Regions from separate parts of the Cupriavidus sp. USMAA2-4 genome, predicted to be linked through region 2. Evidence: riboswitches for the same ligand, from Rfam matches in the RefSeq annotation. Region 2 holds a riboswitch; the other holds the start of a gene.
The links. A riboswitch is a leader RNA that binds a small molecule or an ion and turns the genes downstream of it on or off. The one in region 2 is predicted to bind ZMP and ZTP.
Positions count from the first base shown of each region.

Region 1: linked by a shared signal. The riboswitch ahead of glyA (serine hydroxymethyltransferase) and the one ahead of BKK79_RS02790 (LysE family translocator) in region 2 are both predicted to bind ZMP and ZTP.

Region 1 covers NZ_CP017748.1:3,652,433-3,656,842, forward strand. Annotated here, with positions in the region: gene BKK79_RS16220 (hypothetical protein) at 1-393, opposite strand, end outside; gene nrdR (transcriptional regulator NrdR) at 775-1,242, opposite strand; gene glyA (serine hydroxymethyltransferase) at 1,403-2,650, opposite strand; ZMP/ZTP riboswitch at 2,770-2,870, opposite strand; gene ybgC (tol-pal system-associated acyl-CoA thioesterase) at 2,988-3,392, shown strand; gene tolQ (protein TolQ) at 3,389-4,072, shown strand; gene tolR (protein TolR) at 4,094-4,410, shown strand, end outside.
Region 2 covers NZ_CP017748.1:640,832-645,241, forward strand. Annotated here, with positions in the region: gene BKK79_RS02780 (TonB-dependent siderophore receptor) at 1-642, shown strand, start outside; gene BKK79_RS02785 (alpha/beta hydrolase) at 837-1,796, opposite strand; gene BKK79_RS02790 (LysE family translocator) at 1,930-2,562, opposite strand; ZMP/ZTP riboswitch at 2,583-2,665, opposite strand; gene BKK79_RS02795 (serine hydrolase) at 2,810-3,022, shown strand; gene BKK79_RS38775 (MBL fold metallo-hydrolase) at 3,163-4,152, shown strand; partial or broken gene BKK79_RS42270 (IS30 family transposase) at 4,171-4,311, shown strand; partial or broken gene BKK79_RS40175 (Arm DNA-binding domain-containing protein) at 4,320-4,410, opposite strand, start outside.

The DNA of each region.
Region 1 (4,410 bases), 1.5 Mb from region 2:
GAGCGGGGGGAGTGCCCGCTCCGGCGCGTCGGCTTCGATCAGCTCGACCGCGGCGCGGGTGGCGGCGCCGAAGGCCTCGGCATGGCGCAAGGCCTGCAGTGCATGCGGCGAGAGCCCGGCGAGCGGCAGCATGGCCATGATGGCCAGGGCAAGCGCAGCCAGGCTTTCAGTCAGGACGTATCCGGGCCGCTTGCGTGGGTGCCGGCGGCATGGCAAGCGGCGCGCATGCGCGCCGGGGTGCGCTGGGGGCACCAGGTGGCGACGGCCGCGGCGGCCGGCCATCCCGCTGCGCCGGAACAGGCCTGCCCGGCCGCTGCGGATGGGGCGATAGCGATGGCCGGCGCCGTCGGTGCCGCCGGGACAGTGGGTGCGGATGGGAGCAGGACCTGGCATGGCAGCCTCCGTCGATCTGGTTACCGGTCAGCATAGGGACTGGCTGCCGGACCGACGTGTCGGCCTGTCACGAGTTGGCGTCATCATGTTGCGCCCGCCGGCCTGTCGCCGAGGACCAGGATGCGATGGAGGCATGCCGGCAAGACCTGCCCCGGGTCGGCCGGTACACTACCCGGCATCCGCCACTTCAAGAACCTGGGCAGCGCCGGCAGCTACTCCCATGTCACGCATGGCGTGAACCGCAACTGCGTCAGCGCGGGCACGAGGTCAACACCTGCGCCGACGCCAGCCTGCCGGGCTGAAGCATCAACACCAGCCACGAGCCGGCGCTGGCGACGGCAGTCAGAAGCGTGAAGCGAAAGGATTGAAGGGAGGCGGCGCTCAGGCCTTGCGGGCCGGGCTGGCGGAAATCTCTTCCAGCACTTCGCGGAATTCCGACACGTCCTCGAAGCTCCGGTAGACCGAGGCAAAGCGGATGTAGGCGATCTTGTCCAGCTTGCGCAGCTCGCGCATCACCAGTTCGCCGACCTGGCTGCTGAGCAGTTCCTTCTGGCCCAGCGACAGCAGTTTTTCCTCGATGCGGGTGATGGCATCGTCGATGGCCTCGGCCGAGACCGGGCGCTTGCGCAGCGCGGTGCGCATGGAGTCCTTGAGCTTGGCGCGGACGTAGTCCTCGCGCGAGCCGTTCTTCTTGACGATGGCGGGGAAGAACAGTTCGATGCGCTCGTAGGTGGTGAAGCGGCGGTCGCAGGATTCGCAGCGCCGGCGGCGGCGCACGGTGTCGCCCTCTTCGGACATGCGGGTGTCAAGCACCTGCGTGTTGGAATGACCGCAGAAGGGACATTTCATGCCTGACCACCTTGGGATGTATGGAGCGGCTGCGCCGGCCGTATTGTGATTCTGTCATGGCGCGCCCGCCTTGACGAGGGGGCGGGCGGGCATGCCGGCTGCCGGCATGCCCGAGCCTGGCACCGCCCGGGCGGGCGGCGGGGCAGGCGGTCTTAATGCCTCAACCGTAGACCGGGAAGCGCTTGGTCAGCGCGGCGACCTGCTCGCGCACGCGCGCGATATTGGCCTCGTCGTGCGGGTTGTCCAGCACGTCGGCGATCAGGTTGGCGACCTGGCGGGCTTCTTCTTCCTTGAAGCCGCGGGTGGTCATGGCCGGCGAGCCCAGGCGGATGCCCGAGGTGACGAAGGGCTTTTCCGGGTCGTTGGGGATGGCGTTCTTGTTGACGGTGATGTGCGCGTCGCCGAGGATCTTCTCGGCTTCCTTGCCGGTGATCTGCTTGGCGCGCAGGTCGACCAGCATCACGTGGCTCTCGGTGCGGCCGGAGACGATGCGCAGGCCGCGCGCGATCAGGGTCTCGGCCAGCACAGCGGCGTTCTTCACCACCTGTTGCTGGTAGGCCTTGAACTCGGGCGCCAGTGCTTCCTTGAAGGCCACGGCCTTGCCGGCGATCACGTGCATCAGCGGGCCGCCCTGGATGCCGGGGAAGATGGCCGAGTTGATGGCCTTCTCGTGCTCGGCCTTCATCAGGATCACGCCGCCGCGCGGGCCGCGCAGGCTCTTGTGCGTGGTGGTGGTGACGAAGTCGGCATGCGGCACCGGGTTCGGATAGACGCCGGCGGCGATCAGGCCGGCGTAGTGGGCCATGTCGACCATGAAGTAGGCGCCGATGGACTTGGCCACGCGGGCGATGCGCTCGAAGTCGATGCGCAGGGCGAAGGCGGACGCGCCGGCGATGATCAGCTTGGGCTTCTTTTCCTGGGCCAGTTTTTCCAGTGCGTCGTAGTCGATGTCTTCCTGGGCGTTCAGGCCGTAGCTGACCACGTTGAACCACTTGCCGCTCATATTGAGGGCCATGCCGTGGGTCAGGTGACCGCCTTCGGCCAGGCTCATGCCCATGATGGTGTCGCCCGGCTTCAGCACGGCGAAGAACACGCCCTGGTTGGCCTGCGAGCCGGAATTCGGCTGCACGTTGGCGGCTTCGGCGCCAAACAGTTGCTTGACGCGGTCGATCGCCAGTTGCTCGACGACGTCGACGTACTCGCAGCCGCCGTAGTAGCGCTTGCCGGGATAGCCCTCGGCGTACTTGTTGGTCAGCTGCGAGCCCTGCGCGGCCATCACGGCCGGCGAGGTGTAGTTTTCCGAGGCGATCAGCTCGATGTGATCTTCCTGGCGCTGGTCTTCCTTCTGGATGGCGGCGAAGAGTTCCGGATCGATCTGGTCGATCGTATAGCGGCTGCGTTCGAACATGGCGGGATTCGTCTTGAAAAGGGGATCCGACTTGGCTTCGGGGGTAGGGCGCGCGGGGGAAGGCACATGCGACCTGCACCGGCCTGGTTGCGGCCGGCGCAGGGCGCACCCTGCTTCCCATTCGCTGCCCAGGCGAGCGGCAGGCGTCTGAACTTCACGCCAGAGAACTTGCGCTTCCTCGTGGTAGTGCCCACTGACTTCGCCAGTCGCGCAAGATGGAATGGTTGGCGCGAGTCTACGCGAGCCTCGGGCCGGCCGCAAGCGGCGCGGCATGGCTGTGGCGGGCAGGCCAAGGGTTTACGTCAATGTCGCGCACGGCTCCGCTACAATCGCGGCCATGACGAACTTTGTCTGGACCCTGCGCGTGTATTGGGAAGATACCGACGCGGGCGGCGTAGTGTTCTACGCCAACTACCTGAAATTCTTCGAACGCGCCCGCACCGAATGGCTGCGGTCGCTCGGCATCGGCCAGCAGGCCCTGTCCGACGAGGCCGGCGTGGTCTTCGTCGTCAGGAGCACGGCGGTGGAATACAATGCGCCCGCCCGCCTGGACGACCAGATCGAGATCCGGACCCGGATTGAACGGGTCGGGCCGGCCTCGGTCCAATTCGCCCAAGAAGCGTGGCGCGGGGAGCAGCAGCTGGCGACCGGCGCCATCCGGGTCGGCTGTGTAGATAAGTCCACATTTCGACCCGCCCCCATCCCCGCCCCCGTCCTCGCAACTATCAAGACCGCCCGATGAATCCCGTGACCGTCTCGCAAGACCTGTCCATCGTTTCGCTGGTGCTGCATGCCAGCCTGCTGGCGCAGGCCGTCATGGCGCTGCTGCTGGTGATGTCCCTGTTCTCGTGGACCTACATCTTCCGCAAGCACATGGCGCTGCGCGCCGCGCGCAGCCAGACCGAAGGCTTCGAGCGCGATTTCTGGGCCGGCGGCGACCTGCAGGCGCTGTATAACAGCGCGGTCAACAACCGCCACAACACCGGGGCGCTGGAACGCATCTTCGAGTCCGGCATGGGTGAATTCCTGAAGGCGCGCGAGCGCAGCAACGACGCCGGAGCGCTGCTCGACGCTGCCCGCCGCGCCATGCGCGCGGCCTACCAGCGCGAGATGGATGTGCTGGAATCGCATCTTCCCTTCCTGGCCTCGGTCGGCTCGGTCAGCCCCTATATCGGCCTGTTCGGCACCGTGTGGGGCATCATGAACGCCTTCCGCGGCCTGTCCAATGTGCAGCAGGCCACCCTGGCCTCGGTGGCGCCCGGCATCGCCGAAGCGCTGGTGGCCACGGCCATCGGCCTGTTTGCCGCCATTCCCGCGGTGATCGCCTACAACCGTTATGCGACCGAGATCGATCGGCTGGCAATCCGTTTCGAGAGCTTCATGGAAGAGTTCCTGAACATCCTGCAGCGCCAGACGCGCTGATCGCCAGCAAGGAGCCAAGCTATGGCAGCCATCCAGCGTCGCGGCGGCTCGCGCCGCCGCGCCAGTGCCGAGATCAACGTCGTGCCGTACATCGACGTGATGCTCGTGCTGCTCGTCATCTTCATGGTGGCCGCGCCGATCGTGAGCCCTGCCGTGGTCGACCTGCCCACGGTGGCCAACGCCACCCCGCAGCAGAAGACGCCGCCCATCGTCGTCACCGTGCACGAGGACGGTGCGTTGAGCGCGCGCGGCCAGGACAGTGCCGGCAAGGCCTTCGACCGCAAGCTCGACAAGGCCGGCCTGATCGCCTTCGTCAACCAGCGCCAGGAAGAGAATCC
Region 2 (4,410 bases):
TTCCGGCCGAACACCGGTGTGGACGAATCCGGCAACGCCTTCAGTCCCCAGCACGGCCGTGCAGTGGAGGCTGGTGTGAAATGGCAGTCCAGCGATGCCAGGCTCGGTGCAACGCTGTCTGTGTACGACATTCAGAAGCGCAACGTGCTCACCCGCAGCCCGACCAACCCGAACTTCAACATTGCAGCCGGCGAAGCCACGAGCCGCGGCGTTGAAATCGATGCCTTTGGTCAAGTGGACCAGAACTGGCGCATCAGCACAAGTTTCTCGCTGATTGATGCAAAGGTCACCGAAGACAACGCCATCGCAGCTGGGACACGCCTTACCAACATCCCCAAGGTGAGCGCGAGCTTGCTGGCAATCCGCGAAGACGCCATGCCATGGATCGGTGGCCGCTATGGCGTTGGTGCGGGCGTTGTCTATGCTGGTTCGCGCTCCGGCAACGCGACGGACACCTACTCGCTGCCGGCATACGCAACCGTAAAGCTGGTCTCGTACTGGCAGATTGACCGCCGTACCAAGGTCTATCTCGACATCCACAACCTGTTCGACAAGACCTACTATCCTGCCTCATGGGGCAACCTTGCAATCATTCCCGGTCTCGGCAGACAGTTCGTCGCCGGCTTGCGATATCAATTCTGACTACCGGCGCGTGAGGCGTGCCGAGATCATGGGAATATCGGGTCCGCTCTCCCAATTATCCGGCGCCTTGGCATGGACGGAGCCCGCCCCCCAGAAAGGCAACTTGGCCTGCCTGACAGCCTACGCGATCATCTCTGCCTGCTGGCGGGCGCGGGGCTGGGCATCGCCAATACTCCTGCGACCAACTCACGCGGTCACGCGCGCGGTCCGTTGCTGGCGATCTCCCGCAGGAATCGGATCGAAGCCTGTTCCAGTTGCGCGATACCTGGCGCCTCCACTGGAAAGTGGCCGCAGTTTTCCAGCATCACCAATCTCTTCTCGCCCTTGATGCGGTCGAAGAACTGCCGGCTCGATTCGAAGCCCGTCCAGCGATCGTTTGCGGGATGTGCCAGCAGGAGAGGACAGTGGTCGAAGTCCTCGGGCTCGACTTCCGGCCGCACGGCGAAAATCGACTGCATGAAATTGACCGGCACACGTACGCCGCCGCCGTAGGGATCCTCGGCAACGAGCCGGTTCAGCGATGGATCGTTCGACATCGCGTCCATCTTGGTAAACCACTTCACGGGCAGCCTCAGTCTGCCGATCAGAGGCGCGCAGCAGGGCAACAGGGGCATCATGACGTGGCGCACCAGCGCGTTGCGCGCAAACTGCTGTTTCACCAGCGGCGTCCGCGGATCCGCAAGGGTTGTGGCGATCACGCCAGCAATGGGGCCGTCTCCCATCCGTGCCGCGCACAGGTAAGCCAGATAGCCACCAAGGCTTCCGCCGCACAAGACCACGCGTCGCCCGGTGTGCCGGTACTCGATGGTTGCCAGATCGCATAGCAAGTCGGACCACGCCTCATAAGAGACCAGTGAAGGAGGCGCCTGACTCAACCCATACCCCGGTAGATCCGGAGCGACGACCTCGTAGCCTGCGCTGTGCAATAGCTTGCCAATCGGCGCGAACAACCGGCCGTATCCCCCTCCTCCATGCACGACGATCACGGTCAGCGGCGACGCTGCGCAGGGAAATCGATCAACATGGATCGATGCTCCTTTCCAGGGGAGCCACTCTTCATTCGGGCCGCTGGCCGTGGTGACTCGCGCATGTGCGGGAAAAAAGGATTGGTACTGTTTCCAATAGGTTTCCGTCTTGTAGCTTGCCTGGGGCATCGGTAGATTGTGTGCGGAACGCGTTATCCAGGGCGATCCCTCAACTGTTGGGGGGCGTGGAAGGTCAGCATCGATCCGCGTTGCGCAGACCTTCTTTAACGCAGGGGCGACATACAGCCCATGCGAGGCGTCGCTATTTCCTGGACTCGCATGCCATCCGTACCGCCAGACCTGTCAGAACGCTTCCCATCAGCCAGCGCTGCACCAATAGCCACGACGGGCGTCCCGACAGGAAGATCGATATCGATCCGGCTGTCACGACGATCAGTGCGTTGACGGCAAGGCTGATCGAAATCTGAACGCTGCCAAGCGCCAGCGATTGCGCAAGAACACTGCCATGTCCTGGCGTAATGAACTGGGGCAGCAGCGACAGATACATGATGGCGATTTTTGGATTCGCCAGGTTAGTGATAAACCCCATGCCAAAGAGCTTCATTGGGGTATCGACCGGCAGGTCACGCACGGCAAATGCGGATCGTCCGCCTGGCCTGACCGCTTGCCAGGCAAGATACAAAAGATATAAAGCACCACCAAAGCGAAGCGCATCGTATGCGTAAGGCACTGCAAATACAAAGGCCGTAATTCCGAATGCCGCACAGAGCATGTAGAATACAAAGCCCAGCGCAACACCCCCCAACGAAATGAGGCCTGCACGTCTACCTTGGCAAATTGAGCGGGAAATCAGATAGACCATGTTCGGCCCCGGCGTCAAAACCATTCCCAACGCCACAAGAGCGAACATGAGCAATTGTGTGAAATCAGGCATAACCCATCTCCATGGATAGTAGGTAATGCCCAGGCGCGCGGCGGCAGCAAACTCACGCTCCCCGATAGTGTTCTATCTATATGCGCCAGTCACGCGAGTGAAGAGATCCTAGCACGTCTTCTCGTCTGCCGTCTCGATCCGAGCGTCCGCCGGCGTGCCCCTGCTCTTCCTCAGTACGCCGACACACAACTCCCGCGCGATTTGCTACATTCAGCGTCTGCCCCGGACTAAGAGATGAGCGCCTCACATGCTGGAAGAGTTCGATGACTTTGTCGAAGCGCCGATGGCTGAATGGCAATTGCCGGGCCTCGCGCTGGCCGTGACCAAGGAGCGGGAGACGATCCTGATGGAAGGCTATGGCGTTCGCGACGTCGACTCGCGATTGCCGGTGACCTCCGGCATTTGGAGCCGAGTCGCGATCTTCGTGACACCTATTGGCACTAGAGCCTCGCCTATCTAGCGGCCGGACATATCGCGGAACGTATCGCAGGCATGCGCCATGGATGCATTCGTCAGCGCGATTTTGCTGATTGTTTTAAGCAACATTCCGTCTTTAACGCTAAAAAATTCGACCGGCTGGAATCTAAGAAGGATAGTATCGTGTTACTCAAAGAAGTGGACAGCTGTGAAGTTCTTGTTCTTCTCGACAATGTCAGTGATCTTCTTTCCTCGCTTCCAGAACGTGTAACTGGCGAGGTTTCCAACATTGTGAGAGCCGGTGCGTCCCAATTGACCGGACGGTGCCTGTGTTGTGCGCAATGGGGTCTTTCCCTGGTGATCAAGACTACGCTCAACGGCAAAACGCATACGGTCCTGTTTGATAGCGGCCCGGAAGGCTATGCGATCAAACGAAACGGCGAGAGGCTTGGTCTGCGTTTCGGAGATATTGACGCAGCGGTCTTCTCTCATGGCCACTGGGACCATGTCGGGGGGATGTTGACAGCGATCCAGTTGATCACCGATGCAAATGGTGACCGCAAGATCCCCGTACACGTGAATGACGGCATGTTCGTACCGCGAGCCGTGCATAAGCCGGGAGCCGATGGAGAGCTCCTCCCGTTCGATGAGGTGCCATCCAAAGAGCAGCTTTCCGCGGCCGGAGCCGAGATTGTCTCAAGCGATGACGCACGCACCCTGCTTGATGGGCATTTCCATCTGAGTGGCGAGATTCCGCGGCGAACATCATACGAGAACGGGCTGCCTGGACATTTTGCGCAGACGAACGACGGCGCTTGGCTACCGGATCCATTAATAAAAGATGAGCGATGGATGGCAGTAAACGTGGCAGGCCTTGGGGCGATAGTCTTTACCGCCTGTTCCCACGCCGGGGTCGTCAACGTGCTGCATCGCGCTCAGGAAGAGCTAGCGCCAATACCGCTATGGGGAGTCATGGGAGGTTTCCATCTCAGTGGTTCAGCCAGCGAGACGTTGATTCCGCAGACCATCAGTGATCTAGGGCAGTTCAATCTGAAACGCTTTGTGCCTGGTCATTGCACTGGCTGGCGTGCGACTCACAGGCTCGTCGAGGCATTCGGGGAGGAGAAAGTCGTGCCTTCTGCTGTGGGGCAGAGACACCTCTTTCAGGCTTGAAGGCGCCGCCGGCCAGCACGCATGGACGGCTGCACGGCCCAAGATGCCCTGGAGGGCTTTACACGAAAAACGAAGAAGCTGCCGACCTTTCTGCGCGAGAGTCTGACCTACGGTCGCGGAACTGAAATGACCTGCCATATCGAGCTCTTCCGGCGATTGAGACGCTAGTCGTAGCGGAAGGTGACGGTATTGGCGGGCGATACCGTCACGCACATCCCGTCCCGGTCAGAAACCTTATAAGTCAATGACTTAGGCTTG